DNA from 4 places in the Paenibacillus sp. CAU 1782 genome. Region 1 is predicted to be linked to each of the others. Evidence: riboswitches for the same ligand, from Rfam matches in the RefSeq annotation. Region 1 holds a riboswitch; each other region holds the start of a gene.

Region 1 (5,391 bases):
TACACGATTTCCAGCGCGTTGTTATTGGCTTTGTTATAGTTTTCAAGCAGGATCGCCTGCGCGCTTGTAGCCGTTGTCAGCACTTTTTTGCCCTTCAAGTCATCAATGGATTGAACAGCGTTATTGGATTTTGCAACTGCGACTTTATTTTTCCAGTGCGAATAAGGCTCTTTGTTAAACAGGTATTTCTCTTCGCGTTCCGGATTTTTCTCCATTTCATGGGCAACCATATCGATTTTTTTCGTTTCCAGGCTTAGCAGCAAGTTGGTAAATTCCAGCGTTTGGAATTCAAACTCATAATCATCCAGACGTTTGTCGATTTCTCTCACCAGCTCAACGTCATACCCGGTCAAATTTCCGTTTTCGTCAATAAAGCATACATTGGGAAACTGCGTGCCTGTGCCAACAATAATTTTAATTGGCGCCGCTTCTCCGCCAGATCCTGATGTCGACTTTGTTTCGCTTCCGGCTCCGCACCCCGTCAACGCCAGTGTCAATACTGCAGTAACCGTTAAAATGGACCATTTTTTCATAATGATTTCCCCCCGCTAAGCGTTGATAGTTTAATCATATAATTCATACCCGATAAGTGTGAATTATTTGTTGTATAAAAAGTATCACTCCGGCATGAGTGACGTCAATGGGTTTCCTTATAGATAACTTCTATATGGCAATTCAATAATCCAATCCGCCTATTTTCTTGCTGAATTGGACAACCGCCTCGAACAGCTCCGCATGCTCTCCCGGGCAAGCAACCACGTTGGTTTGAAGCGCAATGCCTTCCGTTTCCGGCAGCAAAATGGGATACAGGAGCCCATCCGCCACTTCCTGGCGCACGCTCAAACTGGGCAAAAAGCCGATACCGGCCCCTCGAAGTATCAATTTCCTGGCAGCTTCTGAGTTATCCGTCTGAATTTCAATGTTCGGCGGCTGCTCCAGATTTTCGAAGATGCGATGAATACGGAGCCAATCCAGCGACCCGCATTCAAAAAATACGAGCGGCCCCTTGGCGACATCTTCGACGGATATATGGTCCTCCTCCAATAAAAACGGATGGTTGCGGTATACATAAAGCCTGATGGGATCGACATATAGACGATGCGACTGCAGCGCGGGATGATGGGACTTGCGAATAAGTCCGATATCCACTTCCTTATTCAGCGTTTTGCTTACAATATAATCGGTGGTCCCCGTCGCAACCTTGAAGCTGGCCGCCGGAAAACGCTCTTTCAAATAAGGGATTAAGTCGGAAATAATATAGTTTGCTGCTGAAATGGTACACCCGATCCGGTATTCGTTAGGCAGCGATTTTTTCTGATTGAGATACAGCTTCCCGGTATTGTACACATGCAGCATTTGCTGGGCAAAAGGCAAAAACCGCTTACCGTCCTCTGAAATATTGACCTGCTTGCCATCTCGATCAAACAGCTTGCAGTTTAATTCCTGCTCCAGCGTTTTTATTCTGGCCGTAACCGACGGTTGGGAAAGGAACAACGCTTCCGCCGCCTTATTGAAGCTCCCGCAATGAATCACATACACAAACGCTTCTATGTTTTCAATATTCAGCAGAAACACCTCCACCACTTTATTCATAGTATTTCAATTGGAATTATAATATTTAATATAATCATGCTGCCTGAGTCCTGTCAACGCTCCTTTTTTCACCATCGCTTCATCCATTCTTAAAACTTTAGAAAAAAACGCAAGTTCCGGGTTATTCGATCCCGAGAACTTGCGTTTTTTCAAAATAAACCTTAATCCTCTCAGCAATAGCTTCATACTGAATATCATGCACGTAGTGGGAGCTATCCACATCAATGATTTCCCTGTTCGGCATTTCCTTCACAAAGGTCCGCTGAGCTTCCTTCCACTCCTCCGGATTCCAGCCGGTGCCTTGTCCGTTTCATCTTATTGCTTGATCGTAAAAAATTGAACGGATTGCTGCAACTCCGAAGCCATCTGGGATAAATTGCGGAAAGAAGCCGTCATTTGCTGCATCGTAGCGCTTTGCTCCTCAACCGCCGCGGCAACCTCTTCATATCCGGCGGTTTGCTCTTCTGTAACACCGGATATTTTTTGCATGGCGTTGGAGATCATCTCAAAGGAACTGTCGGCTTTTTCGAGCGCCTGCTTCAAACCCTCCATCTGACCCGAAAAGGAAGAAACGCCGTTGAAAATGACTTTGAAATTTTCATACATTTCATGAATCCAGGTTTGGCCCGTTTCGATGGCCTGATTGCCTTGGGCAATGCTTTGCAGCACCCGCTCGCTCTCATGCTGTGTACTGGAGATCAGCTCCGTAATGGAGCTGGCCGCTTCGGAAGATTGCTCCGCCAGCTTCTTCACCTCGCCCGCTACAACGGCAAATCCTCTTCCTTGCTCGCCGACCCGCGCCGCTTCAATGGAGGCATTCAACGCAAGCAAATTTGTTTGCGCCGCGATTTCGGTAATGATATGAATAATTTCGCCGATTTCCTTCGAACGGGAGCCAAGCTGCGCAGCCGCTTCCTGCGACTGCTGCATTTCCTGCTGGATCGTATTCATCTGGCTAAGCGTTTTTTCAACCAGCTGTTGCCCGTCCTCGGATTGGCCGGCCACTGCATTAGCCATCTCCTGCATCATCTTAACCTCCGCTGTCACTCTCGTCAGATCCGAATTGACTTCCACAATGGATGCGGTGCTGTCTGCGATGGACGTTGCAACTTCGGCAACTCCTTCGTTCATGCTGTTCATGGAGGTAGCCACCTGCTGCGAGCTTGCGCTCATGTCGTTTGCCGCATGATACAGCTGTTCGCTGGTCCCTGACACGGTAGTGGACGACTGGGAAATTTGCGTAATCAATTTCTCCAGATTCCGGCGCATATCGCCAAAAGCTTCGCCCAGCTTGCCAAGCTCATCATTCCGTTTGATCTCCACCTGCTGCGTTAAATCGCCTGCCGCCACTTTTTCCGCGCCGTGCATAAGAGCGATAACCGGCTTTGTGATGCTGCGGCTAATCAAATAGGCTACCAGCGAGCCAATGACTGCCACGGCAATCATAATGGTGGTTGTTGTCCAGAAAATATCCTTTTTAACCTGCGGCACAACGGATGCATTAATGTCGATGCCAGCTATCCCGAAGGTTTGACCGTTGCTGTCCGACAGTGGAATAAAGATCGACTTATGGGTACCAAATCCATCTTCGTATATCGAGCTGATGGTCGATTGCCCGGTTTCCATCGTATGATTGATCTCTGAGCTAAACTCGAAATCTTGGCCGTAATAATCCTCGTCCCCGGTCAAAACAATAATTTGTTCCCGTCCCTGGAGCCGTCCCAGAATAAAGACGTTTTCGAGATAATTGTCATGTTTAATTTGCTCTAGCCGTTCTTTTATTTTGATATAGGCGGGGTGATTAACACTGTCGATCTCACTGGCGTTTTCGGGAATCGAGTGCAGATAATTTTGAAGCTCCAAAATATTCGTTTCCAGCCGGATCACAAACTGATCCTCCAGCTGTTTCGCAAGCTTTTGGCTGATTACAACTTCCATACCTGCAAATACCGCGCATATCAGTAGGACCAGAGTTAGAATACTGCTTGTCATTTTTACGGATATACGGCCAAAAAATCTCTTTCTCTTGTTTGCCTGCTCATGTTGTCTCAATGTATTGCCCTCCCGTTAGTCTTAGATGCCTTGCTCCTACTTCTGCAACTCTTCTAAATTAATGCCAGCACCTGCCTGTTCACCCGGCTGCTATTCCAAAATTACCCGCAAATCCGCCACTACAAAAAAGGCGAATATGGATACTCCTCCATCATTCACCAATTACGATTATGCAACTGGCTGACTTATCCCCGCGGATTTAGTCCCTTTAGCTTTGCGTCCCTACCTTTCGATAGGTTTGCCGGGCTATTCAATTATCGGTTCAGCGGCACTAAGGTAAATAATAACATACATTAGATAGGCACAATGAACTAATTATAGTAGTTTTTCTCTGATGTGGCAATATCGTTTAACATAATTTAACTTCAAAGTGATGTGAACACATATTGTCTCCCCAAAAAAGGAAAGCAAAAATAAACAGCCCTCCGCCTGGCAGCAGCAAGATCGGTCGGTTGGACTTGAGTCACACGACTGTTCTGACCCGAAGCACCTAACCGCCACACTTGGCTTACAAGAGAGAGCTGTTAAATTCGTTATTTATATTTGTTGTTTCCGGCTAATTCGTCCCGCAAACAGAGCAATCACGAAGCCTGCCCCCAATGCGGCGATGCAAACGGCAATGGACAAAACGCCGCTAGGAAAACCGGGATACAACACGATGATGGAACCACCCACCATGCCGATCATTAACGAATACATAATTAGCGTATACCGCTTTAACAGGAACCGCACTAGCTTGCTTGTCAGAAGCACGCCTGCTAATATGCCGGCGCTAATCGCGAGCAGAATCGGAATATCCATCTCCGATATGGCGGATATCGCCGTGTAATACACGCCCAGAATGGTCAGCACCAAAGCGCCGCTGATTCCCGGCAATATCAGCGCCGTGCTGGCAAGCCAGCCGGAAGCAAACAGAAACAGATAGTCTCCCGCCGACAAATTGCTCATCGTCGCTACCCCGGACTGATCCAGGAAACGGGTTGCGGCAATTCCGGCAAAAGCCAGCAGGATCAGAACAACATGGATAAACCGGAAAGAGCTTTTGGCTTCTTGCCGCGAGGTCTTCCACAGGGATGGCAGCATTCCGATAACAAGCCCGATAAACAGGAAATGCGTCGGCTGCATGAAATGCTCCAGCAAATAGCTGATCAGCAATACCGATACCAGAAAACCGCCGATCATTCCGATTCCGATCGGAATCAGATATGCGACCCCTTCCTTCCACCGCTTGGAGGTCAAATTCCCGATCGCTTCAATCAAATTTTCATAGATTCCCATCAACATAGCTATCGTGCTGCTGCTGACGCCGGGAACCGTTTCGACCGTTCCCATTGCCATTCCTTTTACAATCGACTTCCAATTCAACATATAATCCTCCATTATTGCAAAATCCGACTTCAAGTGGTTGCTTAGAACTAAACTCTTTAAGCCCTCGCTTAACACATCCTGCTTATTGTACTTCATTCCCTGTTGATTTTCCAATTAACCTCCCAGGGTGTGTGTACGCGCCCTAACGGGTGCCGCGGCGGATGATGCCTTCGAACCAATTCCACGGCAGCAGCGCTTTGCTCCACAACGCTAGCACGGCGCCTTGTCCAAGCGGATAACGAAGTTTAGGCGAGCGGCTGCCAGCCAGCCTGCCGATAAAATCGGCCACTTGCTGGGGATCAGGCGCCGCCTCTCCCGACCGGCGCGAATAACTCATGATGGCCTGAAGCCTTTTCCGATAAGGCGAATGATCAGGGT
Region 2 (5,391 bases), on a different contig from region 1:
TAAACAGGGCAGTTTCACTCGTTGTTCAGTTTTCAAAGAACAAGCTTTTGTTTCGTTTTGTTTCGTGTGTCCCGCATGTCTCAGCGGCGACTTAAATAATATAACACGACCCTTATATACATTGCAACCCTTTTTTTCGGATTTTCTTATATTTTGTCGAAATTCCTGTGATTAATTATTGCTTTAAAAAATTACTTCATTAATATACACAATTATAAACATATATTTTCAGTCATTCTGAATTACCCTCGGCGCGTAAAATATGCAGTTTGTCGGGATTGATCTAGATATTAACGCAGTGATAACGGTGATAACTGTATGGGCACCTCATTACTGATAGAGTAAGAATCTTCGTTTCCCTATGCTTCATTCGGCTAGATCTCTTATTTGATACTGATTCTGCAGCCAGCTATGCCTCGCAATGAGAAATCGGACTCTTCGAAAAACCTCTACAAAACTATTTTTTCAAAATACATTACCGCAGTTTTACTTCGTCCCCGTAACCTTGTCAATGGGGCGGCTTCTATTGTGTTTTGTCACATGACAAAAAAGTGACAACAATCACTACCGGATCTTTATCTGTTTATCTATACTTGTTTGACGTAGGCATTTTTACCTGTTAATCATACTTTAGTCCTGTATTTTTTCTATTGAATTTGCTATAATTCCAATAGATGTAAAGCGAGGTGATGATCTCTGTCCGGATATATGATGTTTACAGAGCTGCAGACTCCTTTGAAGATTTTTGGCATACGTTTGTTTAAGGATGAAGACGGGAAGTATTGGTACAAATATAAGGCCAACAAAAGAAAACGGATATTTTAACCGTCATAGGCTCGCCAGCTGCAATTAAAAAAAGCCCGCCATATCGGCGAGCTGTTTAAGTGTGCATGTATGGTATTAGTACTTTTTAGCCGCTGTGTATTTGCCGGCTTCTTTAATCATCTCTATTTTTTTGTTGCCTGCTTTTAAACCCGCATCCACTGTCGTATCGATGATGACCCACTTGCCGTTCAAATAAACCTCATTCCAAGCATGATAGACATCCACATAATCCGATTCGCCCATCACGAGTTTGGTTGGAATACCGAGGCTGCGAAGCATACCCGCAGTTAACGCGGCATACCCGTAGCAAATATCTTTTCTTGTCGAAAATGTGCGGTCAATGCTGGGAAGATAATCAGCGGGCACATTGGCCGCCAATTTTTTATCGTAGGCGATGTTTGCAATGACATAGTCATAAACAGCCTTAACTTTTTCTTCGTCCGTCTTTTTGCCTTTAGCCAATTGGGAAGCTTGAACAATCGCTTTGCTGGTGCTTGTCCAGCTGACATTTTGAATAGAGTTAAGATAAACCGCTTTTTCATCCTTCACATTCAACGTCACCGTGCTTTGCAGGACGCCTTTGAACTTTTTATCAGATACATGCTCCAGCACAGTGACTTTGTATTCGCCATTGCCCAGTTGCAAAGGGAACGTCTCTGTAGCTTGTCCGGCGATCAAATTGTACGTGTAGCTTTCTTTGCCTTTGGTGATCATTAGTTTGGTCGAAACGTTGGGGTTTACTTTGTAGGTAACCGAAATGGCGCCTTGAGACAGAAGATCGGTGCCCAACCATTCAGTACCTTTCGAGGTTTGTGCCGATGCAACTTGCACAGAAGTGAACAGGAGAATTACGGCAATTGCCATCGTAATGAGTTTACGCATGAAGAAAATCCCCTTTCGGCGGCCAGGCTGCCATCTGTGTAGAAGGCCCTATAGCTTTGCGTCCCTACCTTTCGATAGGTTTGCTATTATCGGTGTTAGGTTTTCTTTTGTTCAATATTGGCCTACTTTTGTTCAAAAAAGGGCCAGAAAAAACAAAAAAAGCATGTCCATTCGGTAGCTGGCTGCCATCAATTAGGAAGGCCCTATAGCTTTGCGTCCCTACCTTTCGATAGGTTTGCCGTTATCGTGTATTGCTTATCTAGTTCTATTCTACCACGATTTTGTCACAATTCAATAGATTCATAGAAAAATAAACCACTGCCTGACAACAATTCTGCCGTTACCTGTCGCTCCATTGAACAAATGACGTCGAAGGAGTGAACAAGCCTGGATGCAGTTAGGTCTGGCAGCATACAAAGGGGCTGTCCGAAAAGCCGATCCGCGTATCTGATTCAATTAAAAACGCTAATGGACATCCGTGTCCGTTAGCGCTTATTTTTTAGCTTTTTGCGTTTGTAACGGACATTGATGTCCGTTACAGCGAAAATTATCCAATAATTACCCATTTTGGGGCTCTAACGGACAAGGATGTCCGTTAGCATTTCAAAATCTGCGTTTTACGCGTCTAACGGACTTCCGTGTCCGTTAGAGCGTTTGACTTTTTGGACAGCCCCTTATTTCCATTCAAATATGTGAAGAAGAAGGAATTCGCCAAACATGCTGGCTCTTTTGACCGTTAACCCAGATTCCCGGCTATAGCTCGACCAGCGGCCAGTTCCGCCTGGAACGCTTTGCGATACTCCTCAATGATATCTGTACTATAACCGTTTGCGGTTAGACTTGCAGATACGCTGGACAAAAGGGATTCAAACTTGCTTGTGCAGCTATCCACTTCCTTGCTAATCTGGGCTTTAATCTGTGCTTTTGCGGCGGCGTCGCTTGTTGCATAATAGTCCAGTCCCAGACCGATCAATGTTGCCTTGCAGCTGTCTCTCAACGTTTCAAGAGAGCTCTGCGCGCTAGCTGTAATTTGCTCGTAGGTCAGTTTGGCAGGAACGCCCCCACCGCCTGCGCCGCCGCCCGCTACAGGCTGCGTTCCCGCTCCGCCATTTTCGCCAGACGCACCGCCATTATTGCCGCCCGGTTTGCCGGGAACCGTTTCTTCATTAAATTGTGCCCGATACGCCTCGGATTCTCCGTTTACCGTCCGGCTCACAGGGTCCCAATTCATTTCCGTGCCGATCGCTTCAGCAAGGAAGCGAACCGGAACATAGATCGTGCCGCTGTAAATAAACAGAGACTGACCTTCCGGCAATGTTTTGGCTGTTCCATTAAAGAGCAGCGTCGCATTAATCGTGCGAACCGGCAGGTTTACGCTTTTAAAGTCTTTGACTTTGCTTGAGCTATTGTTCAAAAGCTGCTTTTGAAGCTCCTCCAGCTCTTTTTCGTTTGGCTCATCCACTGTTACCTGCAGCTTTTTGCCGTCCCAGCCTACTGTTTGCTGAAGAGCATACGATATGTAACGAATGGGAAGATACACCCTGCCTTGATAGATAAAAGAATGCTGGCCTTCCGGCAGCTTCAGCTCTTGTCCGTCAAATACGAGTCCGACCGCTTGGGTTTTGACATTGACCACGGTCGGTTTTGAAGCATCGGCAGCCCACACGCCAGCAGGGATAAGTCCCAACAGCAGCAGCATGGCAAATGTCAGGGCAACCGTTCTTTTTAATGAATGCACGAATAAATCTCCTTCCTTTCTTAACTCTATTAAGCTTATTGTATAGCATAATGTACCAATCTCCAACCATTCCCCTCATAAAAACGGCTTGCCTCCGTATGCGAAAAGAGCAGACAGAAGGCAATCGGCAGCTTTCTTTAATTTTTACCGCATTCCTTTAATTTGTTAGCTGTCGGCATGAGGCTTAATCCGTTATTTTTAAGGTAAGCTTATCTTAGAGGACTTTTTGAACATGCACTTAAAGGTAGCACTATTCGTTTTGAGGGGGTTCCCGATTCATGGAACAATTCAGATTGCCAAAAGTTACAATCCCGAGCCTGGAATTGCCAAACGCTGTACAAGATGTGCTGCGCGAGGCTGAGCAAAAGCTGGCTCATCGACCAAAATTACTTCAGCTGTTTAAAAACTGTTTTCCCAATACGCTTGAAACCACTACAAAGCTGATGCCCGACGGCACGACCTTCGTCATCACTGGCGACATCCCGGCCATGTGGCTGCGCGATTCCGTTGAGCAAGTGATCCACTACGTTCCGCTGGCGGCCGAAGACGAGGATCTTGGGCGCATTATCGCCGGTTTGATCAAACGTCATATGGAAATGATTCTGATCGATCCCTATGCGAACGCATTCAATGAAAGCGCGAACGATTGGCATTGGAATACAACGGACGAAACGGACATGTCACCATGGGTTTGGGAGCGCAAGTTCGAGCTGGATTCCATCTGCTTCAGCATTCGTCTGGCTTATCTGTACTGGAAAGAAACCGGCAATGCGGATATTTTCGACGCGGGCTTCAAGCAAGCTATGCTGGCCATTCTGGATCTGTGGCGCACAGAGCAGCACCATTTTGAAAAATCGCCTTACCGCTTTACCCGCAACAACGGCATTCCAACCGATTCGCTGCGCAACAACGGCCTCGGCATGCCTGTCAACTATACCGGCATGATCTGGTCCGGCTTCCGTTCCAGCGACGATGCCTGCGATTTCCATTACAACGTGCCTGCCAATATGTTTGCCGTTGTATCTCTTCGCCAGATGGGTGAAATTGCGGAATGGGTTTTCCGCGACATGAAGCTTGTTCAGGAGCTTGCGGCGCTTGAGGCCGACGTTAATCACGGCATCGAGCTGTACGGCATGTATAACCATCCTGAATTCGGAAAAATCTACGCCTATGAAACCGACGGCTACGGCAATTACTGTCTGATGGATGATGCGGGTACGCCTGGTTTGATGTCGATCAGCTATCTCGGCTATGCTCCGGCTGACGATCCTATCTATCTCAACACCAGACGTTTTGCGCTTAGCAAAGAAAATCCTTTCTACTACGAAGGAAGCGCGGCTAGCGGCATCGGAAGCCCGCACACGCCTCCGGGCTATATCTGGCACATGGCATTGTCCATGCAAGGACTGACAGCTACCGACAAAGAAGAAAAGCTGAAAATGATTAACTGGCTGGAGTCCACCGATGCCGATACCGGCTTCATGCACGAAGGGTTCCATTCCGACGATCCGACTCAGTTCACGCGCAAATGGTTCGCCTGGTCCAACAGCCTGTTCTCCCAGCTCGTATACAAAGCGATGAAGGACAACTTACTATGAGCAAATCGATCCTGATTTTTGCCGATTCACAGTTTCCGACACCCTCCAGGGCTTCCCTGGAGGGCATTCAACAGCTTGCGGAAAATGCCACGCTCGTTCTTGCCGAACAGTTGGCTGAAAAGCTTGATGAGCTAAATGAAGGCGTATTCGTCAATCTGCATGCGCCGTATTTCCCTAAAGCGGCTTGGGGCAGCATCACTGCGTTTCTGAAGCGCGGCGGCGGATTAATTAGCGCCGGCGGAGCCCCGTTCCGCTTTCCTGTTGAACGGACCGAGTCCGGCTGGAAAGCCGGCACCGAACAAACGGCCTACCACCAAGAGCTGCACATCCATGAGGTTTTGCCGGTTG
Region 3 (5,391 bases), on a different contig from region 1:
CCAATATGCGCCACAGTTTGGGCAATATAGGGCGTTTCATCCGCCGCGTAGCAGCCCGGGGTATAATCGACAAAATCCGAAACCGGCACATAGCTGTAGGTATAAAGGGAAAGATCGTCCCGGCGCAAGCGGCGAGCCGCGAAGCTGGCAACGGCTCCTGAATCCAGTCCGCCGCTTAACTGTGCGCCAACCCGCCGGAACGTCCGGACTCTGGCGTCAACAGCCTCCTGGAAAACCTCTCGGAAAGCTTCCACATAATCATTATCGTTTTTCAGCAAAAGCTTGTTCACCGAATCAAGCCTGCAATACCGCGACATCGTTAAGGTACCATTCTCCAGCAAAAAATAATGGGCCGGCGGAACCTGCTTAATATTTTTATAGACTGTTTGGTCCATGCCGACAACATCCACAACTGCCGTAATCGCTACATATTGGGCCAGCCACTGCTCGTTTAGCTCGCGGCTTGCATCGTCCAGCGCCAGAAGCGGACTAATTAAGGAAGAAAACCGGAACGAGCTGTCGTTCCAATGGAAATAAAGCGTTCTGCCGCCGGAAAAGTCTCTTGCGCCGTAAAGCCTGTTTTTATTCCCGTCCCATAGAACAAAAGCAAAATCGCCAATCAGTTTGCCAGCAGCTTCCGTCCCCCACTTGTCATAGGAGAGCAGGATCAATTCCTGATCGCTGACATCTCCGCGTTGTCCCGGTGGTATGCCAAGACTATCCAAAAGCTCCTTGCGATTGTCGATGATGGCGTCGGCTGCAATGGTTAACCGCCGATTGCTGTCATGGTATGGATTAGGAACGCCTACAGCCTCGGAAGTGATCCATCGGCTGCGGCAAGTCAGATACATCGGACCCTCCTGCCATACGCCTTCATAGTCGGCGGGACATTTCGACAAAGTCCTGCGGAGTCGTTCTCCCTGTTCGCCGGCATTCCGGCTTTCGCATATATTCCATATCCCGGCGATCGCGCTCATTTGTGCCTCCATATCTCGTCGCTTTCGTTCTTTATAAAGAACATACCTGTATATTAACATCGCTGTTAACGGAATGTCAATCGTGTTTCTGCAATATTTTTCATATATTTTCAGTAAAACGTTCTTTTTAGTGAACATCTATTTTGTTACCTCAAAAGATAGCGAAAAAGCCGCCTTCTTCGGCGACTCTTTCCCTCGCGTATGAATTCCGTTATAATGTAAACAAATGAAAACTTATTTGAGGCTGAAGCACTAACGGAGGAGTCTGTCATGATTGGAGAACGCATTCAAATGTTTCGCAAACGGAGAGGCCTCTCGTTAACCGAATTGTCTCAAAGAGCCGGAGTTGCCAAATCATATTTGAGCTCCATTGAAAGAGGGCTTCAGCAAAATCCATCCATTCAATTTTTGGAAAAAATCGGCGAAGTGCTTCATGTGCCGGTTGAGGAATTTGTAAACAGTGAACAACAAGATCGCCCTGCCGGCGAGCTGGACCGCGAATGGGAAGAAATTGTGCGAGAAGCTATGAATTCCGGCGTCAGCAAAGAACAGTTCAAGGAATTTCTTGAATTCAACAAGTGGAAATTCAATCGCGAGTAGCGCTGTATGCTTTCATACAGCGCTTTCTTGTATAATGGATGAGCGCTCTTCCCCGATAATAGATAGAACCCTTCTTACTTCGTCCGGTGTCAGCCCTTTGGCGCGTGCGCAAGCGATCAACTCCACCCACTCTCTGTCCAGTTGTCCGTGCTGCATGTTTTCCGAACCATTTCCAGTCATGTTCATCCCCCATATCGTCGGGGCGGTTGCACCACTGACTCCATGCGCCTAAGGTGCCCAGATACTAGGCGCATTTCAACGTCTCCCTTATCTTTTTACTGCACATGATTGATCTTATACGATCGGACATGCATATGCTGTCGGTTCATGTCTTCGTTTTTTGATAGATTATTTGTCAATTTGTCGAATTTTTTTGGACGTTTGTGTTCAATAATTCCAGTACTCATTAAAGCGGCGACGGAATAAAAGATAATAGCTTGAGTATAGCGCGTTTTGGCACCCCCCCCGTATAAATCCGTCTGGCCAAAGCATGCAAGCCCGCGGAATCCCGGTTCTGCAGGGCAAGCATATAGTTTCGCGGCAAAGAACCTTTGCCTGACAAGTTGTACAGGCTTTCCCGCACTGCCGGATGATTGCAATACTCGCCAATATGCCGCATGCGCTCACCGGTAGTCATATCCGCGTAAAACAAATAGACGAGACAAGTCAACAGCGTCCTCAGCAGCATTTCGCTTATGCCCCGCCTGTGTTCGGCAAGCCCGCTCCCGCCAGGATGTCCGAAGCAGCGATCGGCAACCTCCTGCTGAATTCTGTAGCCGTTCACGATATCCGGGAATAGATGAGGCATATAGCGGCTCGTTGTGCCGCCGGATCGGTAATAATACAGGCATTCCGGCAAAACGGCAACACGCCGCGCGTTCAACAGCATCTCCAGGTTGTAGAACAGATCGTCGCCAAAAAAAACGATGTCCTCCAAAAAAGCCCCGCAGCCAAGCAGCAGCTCCCGCCGGTACAGCTTGCCATGCAGCGTCGCTGGAAACGGATGCCCGTGCAAATAAGCGGCAACAAGCTCATCGCGAATCTGCTCGCCTTCATAATTTCGCGGCGATTGAAAATAACGGCTGCGGTTTCTTCGGCGAAGCAGCGGCAAGCCGTCAATTACCCGGTACGTGTTGCAAACGGCTATGTCCGCCTCCTGCGTCTCCGCCACTTTAAGCAAAGACTCCACCAATTTTGCGTCCATCCAGTCATCGGCATCGGCAAAAACGACATAGGGAGCCAAGGCAGCTTCCACGCCGCGTCTTCTTGCTCTAATGCTTCCCGTCTTGTCCTGCTCCAGCAGCAATACCCGGCAGTCCATCTCCACATAGCGGCGGCATAAGTCCCCGCTCCCATCCGTCGAGCCGTCATTGACCAAAATAACTTCGATATCGGGACATGACTGCTCCAGCACGGAGTCCACACAGCGGCCCAGCTTGCGGCCCGCGTTATAGACGGGAATAACCACGCTGGCTTTGGCCGCCGTCTTGCGCATGTCCACCTGTCTCCTTTCGGTCTCTAGCGGGATGCAAGGCCGGTTTGGGCCGTCGCTCTGACATAACCTTGCGGATTGGAGGATTGCCAGCGCCATGCATCGCGGCACATCTGCACAATATCCCGGTTGGCTTCCCAGCCAAGCTCCCGATTTGCCTTGGCGGAATTGGCGTAGCACGCCCCGATGTCTCCCTCACGCCTGGCCGTAATCCGGTAAGGGATTGCTACACCGGATACATGCTGAAAGGCTTCGATCATCTCCAGCACGCTGAAGCCGCGTCCCGTACCCAGGTTGTAAATATGCAAGCCGCTGTCTGATCCGATTTTCTCCAACGCCTTTAAATGTCCCTGCGCCAAATCCACCACATGAATATAATCCCTTACGCCGGTGCCGTCAGGCGTATCATAATCGCCGCCAAACACGGCAACCTCCTTCAGCCTGCCTACCGCTACCTGGGCAATATAGGGAAGCAGATTATTGGGCAAACCGCCGGGATCTTCTCCAATCATACCGCTGGCATGTGCGCCGACAGGGTTGAAATACCGCAAAATCGCAATGCTCCACGCCGGGTTGGCATTGGCCAAATCCTGCAATACCTGCTCGATCATGGCTTTTGTCCGGCCATAGGGATTAATGGCGCGCACAGCCGCTTCCTCCGCGATCGGCACAGCATCGGGCACGCCGTACACCGTAGCCGACGAGCTGAAAATAAGCCGATGCACGCCAAACTCTTCCATCACCTCGCAAAGCACAGTCGTGCTGGTCATATTTTGATAATAATATTTAAGAGGAAGCTGCACGGATTCACCCACGGCTTTTAAACCGGCAAAATGAACGACCGCTTCAATATCGTTTTCCCGGAAGATCCGGCGAAGGCTTTCCTTATCCGTCAAATCCGCCATATAAAAAGGAAAGGCTCGGCCAACAAGCTTCATAACGCGATGCACGGCTTCTTCCTTGCTATTGCTCAAGTTGTCGACAACAACAACCTCGTAACCCGCTTCCATCAATTCCACGCATGTATGGCTGCCGATATATCCGGCGCCTCCCGTTACCAAAATCGCCATTTTCTCTCCTCCTCTATCTTGCTTGCGAATCATTAAGGCTCAACCGGATGATCAAGCCTTAACGTACTGAAGACACTTCGGAAAAAATGCGGACCATCAAACAAAACGAATATAAGGACTGGTTCTCAATTAGACTCTTATTCGTTCTTATTAAAGAATATCAAGGGCTGACGATACCGTTCCCCATCAAAATATAGCCGAAATTCACTTGCACTCGCACGCAGTAGTCAGGAAGGGCTTCCGGTAGCGGCTAGCGGCCGCGCTTGCTCCTCTGCTTTTCCTCCCTTGGTCTGAACGTCGACCAGCTTGCCCTTGTTCATGACATAAACAATGTCGCAGCCAGCAATCGTGCTCAGGCGATGGGCAATGATGATGATCGTTTTATCGCCTTTCAGCGCTTCGACGGCATTCATGACCTCCTGCTCCGTTTCGTTGTCCAGAGCCGACGTGGCCTCGTCCATGAACAGGACGGACGGATTATGATACAACGCGCGGGCAATGCCGATCCGCTGCCGTTGGCCGCCGGAAAGACGGACTCCCCTCTCCCCCACTTCCGTCTCCAAGGCATCCGGCAGGGAGGCAACGTAAGTTTTGAGCTGGGCTTGCTCCAGACAATGCCAGACTTTGGCGTCGTCGATTTCATTTTCGTTAACGCCAAATGCCACGTTTGCCCGTATCGTATCGTCGGTCAAATAAATAAACTGGGGAATGTATCCGATCTGGCTTCTCCACTCGTCCATGCGGTAGTTCAGGCTGACGCCATCCACAATCACTCGTCCGCGCTCCGGCTCCAGCAGGCCTAACATGATGTCAACCAGCGTCGATTTTCCGGAGCCGGATTCGCCGATGATGGCGGCCGATTTGCCTGCCGGAATCGTCAGCGAAATGTCGGTGAGGGCAACCTCCGCCTGCTCCGGATAACGGAAAGTGACGTCGGAAAGCTCAATGGAGCGCTTAAGCGGCTCTGCCCGGTACGTGCTCGCCGGGGTCGGCATTTGCCTCCCGGCACCGCGCCTGCGGGAAGCCCGTCCGCTAACAACAGCTAAATCCTCGTACACGACGCTGAATGCCGGTATATTGTATTTTATCGTGGTCACCAAACCTACGATCCGGTTTATGGAGGGCATTAAGCGGAAAGCCGCCAGGGAAAAAAGCGCCAGGGTCGACATCATGCCTTCCACGCCGGTGTCCTGCAGCATAATGACGAGCAGCATGACCAGAACAAGCGTAACAAGCAGCGTTTCGATATACA
Region 4 (5,391 bases), on a different contig from region 1:
CCAATGAGCTCATCCGAGTATAAGCCGGTCGTATTTTGCAGAAAGTGATGCGCGATCTGCTGATGCAGCTCGTTTGGCCATTGGAGTTGCTGGTCAATCATATCTGTTAAAGAAAGGGGCCGCGAGGAAGTAATCGGAACTACTTTTCCAGCCTCGTCCTTGCTTAAGCAACACTTTTTGTACTTCAATCCGCTGCCGCAGTGGCAAGCGTCATTTCTTCCTAATTTCTTCATGGGACCTCCAAAGTTATTGATTCTATCCTATTATCGCCTAAATCAGTTCAATAGCAAAGGAAGAAACTTGGAGTTTGCCAAATCCTCTAAAACTTGACGGCTAACGACTGTTATCCTTATAATCAAGCTAACGGCCGTTAGCCTTATTTGCGGGAGGTTTTATCTGTTGAGCATAGAGAGAAATCGGGTGTATGCAGACTTGGCTGCCAATGCCATTACGAACCAGACAAAAATAAAGATTATGGAGACATCGATTGATCTATTTTCGAGGCGAGGATACAGCGGTGTCTCGATCCGGGACATTACGAAAGAGGTGGGGATCAAGGAAAGCTCCTTATACAAACATTTCAAAAACAAGGATGAGCTGATCGAGACGATCTTTTGGAACTTTCGCCAATCCTGCTCGGAAATATTGCCCCCGATGGAGAAGGTGGATCAGATTGCGATGGAGATGGACTTAAAGTCGTTTTTGGAGCAAGGATGGTTGAACTTCAAACGCCATATCGATGACTCCATCCATCAGAAAATGTGGCGTATTGTCTATCTCGAGCTTTTCCGGCATGCCAAGGCCGCAGAAATTTACAGTGGGGATATTGTCGCAAAAACAGTGGAATGTCTGGCTATCGTGTTTGCAAAAATGGCGGAAGCAGGCAAGTTAAAGGCAATGGATCCCAAACTGCTGGCGGTGGAATATCAATACCCGTTGTTTATGATGGTTATGGACTACATTCTGTTACGGTCGCAGGGGCAAACGACGGATGGCGTTGAGCTGCATGTTGCGAACCATATCCAATATTTCGTGAATGCGTCGGGGGCGAAGCAATGATAAAGCGGTTTGCCAAACGCGATTTTTGCATACCTCGGACGGGAATTAGCTCGGTAGAAAAGCTGGTCCTTGGAGGTGTCGAGCAATGCATTCTTTTGCAGGGAGAGAACCCTGGCAAACCGGTGCTGTTAATCCTTCATGGAGGACCCTCGATGCCCATGCCTGGGGTTTCATCCAAGGGACAAGACTATACGATTGTGACCAATACCCGGGAATTAGTGAAGCATTTTGTCGTTGTGTTTTGGGATCAGAGAGGGACGGGGAAATCTTACTCCAAAACAATTCCCCGGGAGACCTTAACCGTGGGGCAATTTATATCCGATGCGGAGGAGTTAACGGACTATTTGCGCCAACGCTTTAAGCAAACTAAAATTTTCCTCGCAGGCCATTCCTGGGGCTCCACGATCGGTTTAAGTCTGGCTGTTCGTTCGCCGCACAAATTTTATTCGTATACGGGTTTTTCGCAATTGGTCAGCTGGACTGAAAACGACAGGCTTTCGTTGGAGTGGCTGAAACAAGAGGCGGCAAAACGAGGGAACCAAAAAGCTTTGCGCGAGCTTCAAGCAATAGGCGAACCTCCGTTTACGGAAAGCTTTAAGCAATGGGCAACTATGCGGATTTGGCAGCAAAGGTTCAATACTCTGATCTACACCGATGAAGCGATCAAGCACCCTGGCATGTGGGGGATTTTCATCAATATGCTGCGGTCGGAGACTTATTCGTTTAAGGATATTATCAATAGCTTTTACAGGGGATTTAAGCTGGTCTATACGCAGCGTTTCGTGGAGGAATTAAGTAATCACCAGATCATGGGCGATGGGTACAAAATAGATCTTCCTGTTACTTTCATTCATGGCGCCAAAGACTTTCAGGTGCACGGAAGCTTAGTGGAGAGCTTTTATAATGAGTTGGAAGCCAAACACAAACAGTTAATCTGGGCGCCTCGATCCGGACATGCCTTCCACCCTGACGATACGAAAAATAATGAACAGCATTTCATTCGCGAGCTGCGACATCTCTCTCGCCATTCCGTTGTATGACTTAGGGCTTGGTTCATTCCTGTTTTTAACAGGGTCATTCATCCTGTTTTTGCCAACCACTGTCGTTAGCCCTGAAATGGCTGTGTTATGATGGCCCTGTGCGAACGTAAATGCTGGTTAAGATGGCGGCGATATAAGACGCGCCAATGCTGGCGATTCCGCATCCTTTTTCCTGAATGTGTCGTTTTAAAAGGATTTTGATAAATAATTAATGCACAACTATAAAAGAAAAGTGTCATTTAACCGATATTCTTTTCGATAAAGGCAAACTCGCCGAAAGGCGGGGACGCAAAGCTGCGGGTCTAATGCGTTACGCGCGATGACAGCCGGGCCGCCGAATAAGGAAGGGTTATGTGCACGCAAAATCCAGTCTATTCGGACTGGATTTTTTTGTATTCCAAAAATTTTCGATAGAAAAAGAGTGATTACAATGAAACTAACCGTCAAAAGCAGCCTGATTACCACTCTATTAATGACCGTATCGCTAAGCTGTGTGTCTTTCCTTGGCTACGATAGGGCCAAAACGACATTGGAGGAAAACTTTAAGGAACAGGCGGAGCAGCAGCTGTCCGTTGTTCAAAATTACATCGATATATGGATTCAGGGCACCCAGGCCAAATACCAGGCATTAAGCCAATCGGATGACGTGAGAAACAGAGACATTCCCAAAATTCTTGCTTACAGCAACCGAATGACGGACATTACCGAAAATCCGGATGAATTTGCGTTTATTGCCCCGGACGGCACGCTTTATTTGCCGGGAGCCACAACGAATGTAAAGGATTTTCCTCATTTTCAAAGGGCGATCAACGGCGAGACCGTCACCATCGATCCGGTAGGCTCGAAGTCTCCCGGGGTTGAGGGGACGCCGATTGTGCTTACGGCTACTCCTGTAAGGGACGACCAAGGAAATATCGTTGGCGTCGGCAACGGAGGTCAGCCTATACAAGACTTGATTGATCTGATCTCCAAGGTGAAATTGGGCCAAAGCGGCCATGCGATTGTATATACAAAGGAAGGCACGGTTGTGGCCAGCCAGAATCCTGAAGATACCCTGCAGAAAAATATGGCCGATTACGGGAATGAAACGATTAATAAAATCGTAGCTGAAAGCACCAATGGCGATACGGGGTTGGGTGAAGCCGTTATTGATGGATCGGATCATATGATCGTTTACGGTAAATCAGGAATGATGGATTGGGGCATTGCAATCATGGTTCCCAAGAGCGAAGCCTATGCCGAAGCCAACGCCTTGCTGCGATTTTCAATTATGGTCACGATAGTTTGTCTTCTGGTTTCCGCTGCAATCATTTATACGGTCATGCGCAAAACGTTAAAGCCGCTTTCCGTCATGAACGAAAAGCTAAAGGGGCTTTCCGCGAGCGAAGGAGACTTGTCCTCTAGGCTGGCATTTGAAACCAAGGATGAAATCGGCGAGCTTTCGAGAAGCTTTAACGGAATGCTTGAAAATCTGCAGGGGCTGATCATATCCATTTTGGATAAGGGACAGGTTGTAGCCGGCTCATCGTCTCATCTATTGGGCAACGTGGATCAAATCTCATCTACGGTTCAGCAAACCACAACCAATATTCAGCAGGCAAATGCCGGGCTGCAAGGCCAGATGACGGGGTATGAGCGGAATTTGGGCTTGATTGGGGAAATCGGAGGGGGCGTCTATGGTATTTTGAACACATCCAACCAAACCTCCGGCATTGCCGCCGAGGCTTCCCAAGGAGCAAAAACAGGCAATGAAGCCGTCATCGGCTTGACCAATCAGATGGATTCCATCCAGCAGACGGTTAACGAAGCTGCTTCAGGCATTAAGCGGTTAAGCGTGCGTTCGGAGGAAATCGGCGACATTACGTCCCTGATTACATCGATTGCTTCCCAAACCAATATTTTGGCGCTCAACGCTTCGATCGAGGCTGCCAGAGCAGGAGTCCATGGGAAGGGATTTGCTGTCGTGGCGGATGAAATCCGCAAGCTTGCCGAGCAATCGACGGAATCCGCCAATCAGATTGCCGATCTCATCCATCAGGTACAAGCCGACACCTCCCAAGCGGTGGGCAAAATGGATAAAGGAACCGGAGAAGTTACGCTTGGCCTGGAGCAAGTGAGGGAGGTCGGCGTTTTATTCCAGAGTCTTGTGACCACAACGACGGACGTATCGGTTCATATGGACAGAATTGCCGCAGCAGCCGACCGGTTAAACGCAAATACGGAACGTGTGGAATCCGAGATTAAGGATAGTGTGCAAATCGCCAAAAATTCTTCCCAAAGCTTTGAAACGATTGCTGCTATGTCGGAAGAGCAGCTTGCCTCCATTATGGAAATCAACAGCTCCGTGGAACAGCTGACACGCACCGCGGATGAGCTGAAAACCATGCTAAATCGATTTAAAGTCTAGTTCACGAAACTAGCTGATTTTAGGGGATGGAAGAACTCTCTTTTTTTATCGACGAATGGAAAATACTATAGTAAAATAGTCCCTATTGAAGAAAATGGAGGGGACAAGATGGGGAAGTCAAAATTTAAGATTTTAATCATGGCATTAGCGCTAGCGCTTATGATTCCAACCGTCGCGGCTTACGCAGACAACAGTCCGTCATTCAGCGATGTAGGCAGCACCTATTGGGCAAAGGATGAAATTGATAGCCTTGTTCAGCTAGGCGTTGTCAAAGGATTTGATGATAATACATTTAAGCCTGCCGCGCCGGTGACGCGCGAGCAGTTCGCCCAATTGCTCACATTGGCCTTTTATCTGGATATTCCGACGGATAATGAACAAACGTTCCGCGATGTAGCGAAGTCCCGCTGGTCTTTTCCTGCGATAGAAGCGTCAAAAGATTTCTTGACGGGTTATTACCCGCCAAGCGGCAATGCCTTTTTTGATCCAACAGCCAAAGCAACCCGCGAGGATGTTGCCGTCGCTCTGGTCAAAACGATGAATTATCAGCCGGATGATCTTCAAAATCCGGATATTTTGAATTACTACTATGACGGCAGCGACGTTTCTCCCAATCTGCAAACCTATATGGGAATCGCGATTGAAAAGAAACTGATGACCGGTTATCAGGACGGACGACTGAAGCCGAATGCTCCCGTTACCCGCGCCGAAGCGGCTGCTCTGATCTACCGTGTGCTCAAAGGCGCCTCCGGCGATAGCCAAGCCTCTTTGGAATTAAACGTAGACGTGCCTGAACAAACGTCCACGCCAACCGTTTATGTAACAGGCGACGTGAACAAAGGCGCCAGCGTTACCATAAACAACAAACAAGTCGAGGTTGTCCAA

Evidence for each region. A riboswitch is a leader RNA that binds a small molecule or an ion and turns the genes downstream of it on or off. The one in region 1 is predicted to bind cyclic di-GMP.
Region 2: it holds a riboswitch for cyclic di-GMP, as region 1 does, so the genes downstream of both, ACX93W_RS18465 (transglutaminase-like domain-containing protein) here and ACX93W_RS08945 (methyl-accepting chemotaxis protein) in region 1, are expected to answer to the same signal.
Region 3: it holds a riboswitch for cyclic di-GMP, as region 1 does, so the genes downstream of both, ACX93W_RS09500 (anti-repressor SinI family protein) here and ACX93W_RS08945 (methyl-accepting chemotaxis protein) in region 1, are expected to answer to the same signal.
Region 4: it holds a riboswitch for cyclic di-GMP, as region 1 does, so the genes downstream of both, ACX93W_RS14520 (methyl-accepting chemotaxis protein) here and ACX93W_RS08945 (methyl-accepting chemotaxis protein) in region 1, are expected to answer to the same signal.

The regions. Positions count from the first base shown of each region.
Region 1 is NZ_JBTOLL010000001.1:1,898,972-1,904,362, forward strand. It holds gene ACX93W_RS08935 (transporter substrate-binding domain-containing protein) at 1-533, opposite strand, end outside; gene ACX93W_RS08940 (LysR family transcriptional regulator) at 676-1,575, opposite strand; gene ACX93W_RS08945 (methyl-accepting chemotaxis protein) at 1,909-3,645, opposite strand; cyclic di-GMP riboswitch class I at 3,814-3,898, opposite strand; gene ACX93W_RS08950 (DUF368 domain-containing protein) at 4,183-5,127, opposite strand; gene ACX93W_RS08955 (SDR family oxidoreductase) at 5,156-5,391, opposite strand, start outside.
Region 2 is NZ_JBTOLL010000010.1:18-5,408, forward strand. It holds gene ACX93W_RS18465 (transglutaminase-like domain-containing protein) at 901-1,707, opposite strand; cyclic di-GMP riboswitch class I at 1,722-1,802, opposite strand; cyclic di-GMP riboswitch class I at 1,878-1,957, opposite strand; gene ACX93W_RS18470 (copper amine oxidase N-terminal domain-containing protein) at 2,444-3,445, opposite strand; gene ACX93W_RS18475 (glycoside hydrolase family 125 protein) at 3,724-5,043, shown strand; gene ACX93W_RS18480 (beta-galactosidase) at 5,040-5,391, shown strand, end outside.
Region 3 is NZ_JBTOLL010000002.1:101,986-107,376, forward strand. It holds gene ACX93W_RS09490 (asparagine synthase-related protein) at 1-977, opposite strand, end outside; gene ACX93W_RS09495 (helix-turn-helix domain-containing protein) at 1,248-1,577, shown strand; gene ACX93W_RS09500 (anti-repressor SinI family protein) at 1,590-1,757, opposite strand; cyclic di-GMP riboswitch class II at 1,769-1,852, opposite strand; gene ACX93W_RS09505 (glycosyltransferase family 2 protein) at 1,984-3,072, opposite strand; gene galE (UDP-glucose 4-epimerase GalE) at 3,096-4,139, opposite strand; gene ACX93W_RS09515 (ABC transporter ATP-binding protein) at 4,367-5,391, opposite strand, start outside.
Region 4 is NZ_JBTOLL010000005.1:227,111-232,501, reverse strand. It holds gene ACX93W_RS14535 (SEC-C metal-binding domain-containing protein) at 1-233, opposite strand, end outside; gene ACX93W_RS14530 (TetR/AcrR family transcriptional regulator) at 400-1,059, shown strand; gene ACX93W_RS14525 (alpha/beta fold hydrolase) at 1,056-2,099, shown strand; cyclic di-GMP riboswitch class I at 2,353-2,438, shown strand; gene ACX93W_RS14520 (methyl-accepting chemotaxis protein) at 2,530-4,506, shown strand; gene ACX93W_RS14515 (S-layer homology domain-containing protein) at 4,615-5,391, shown strand, end outside.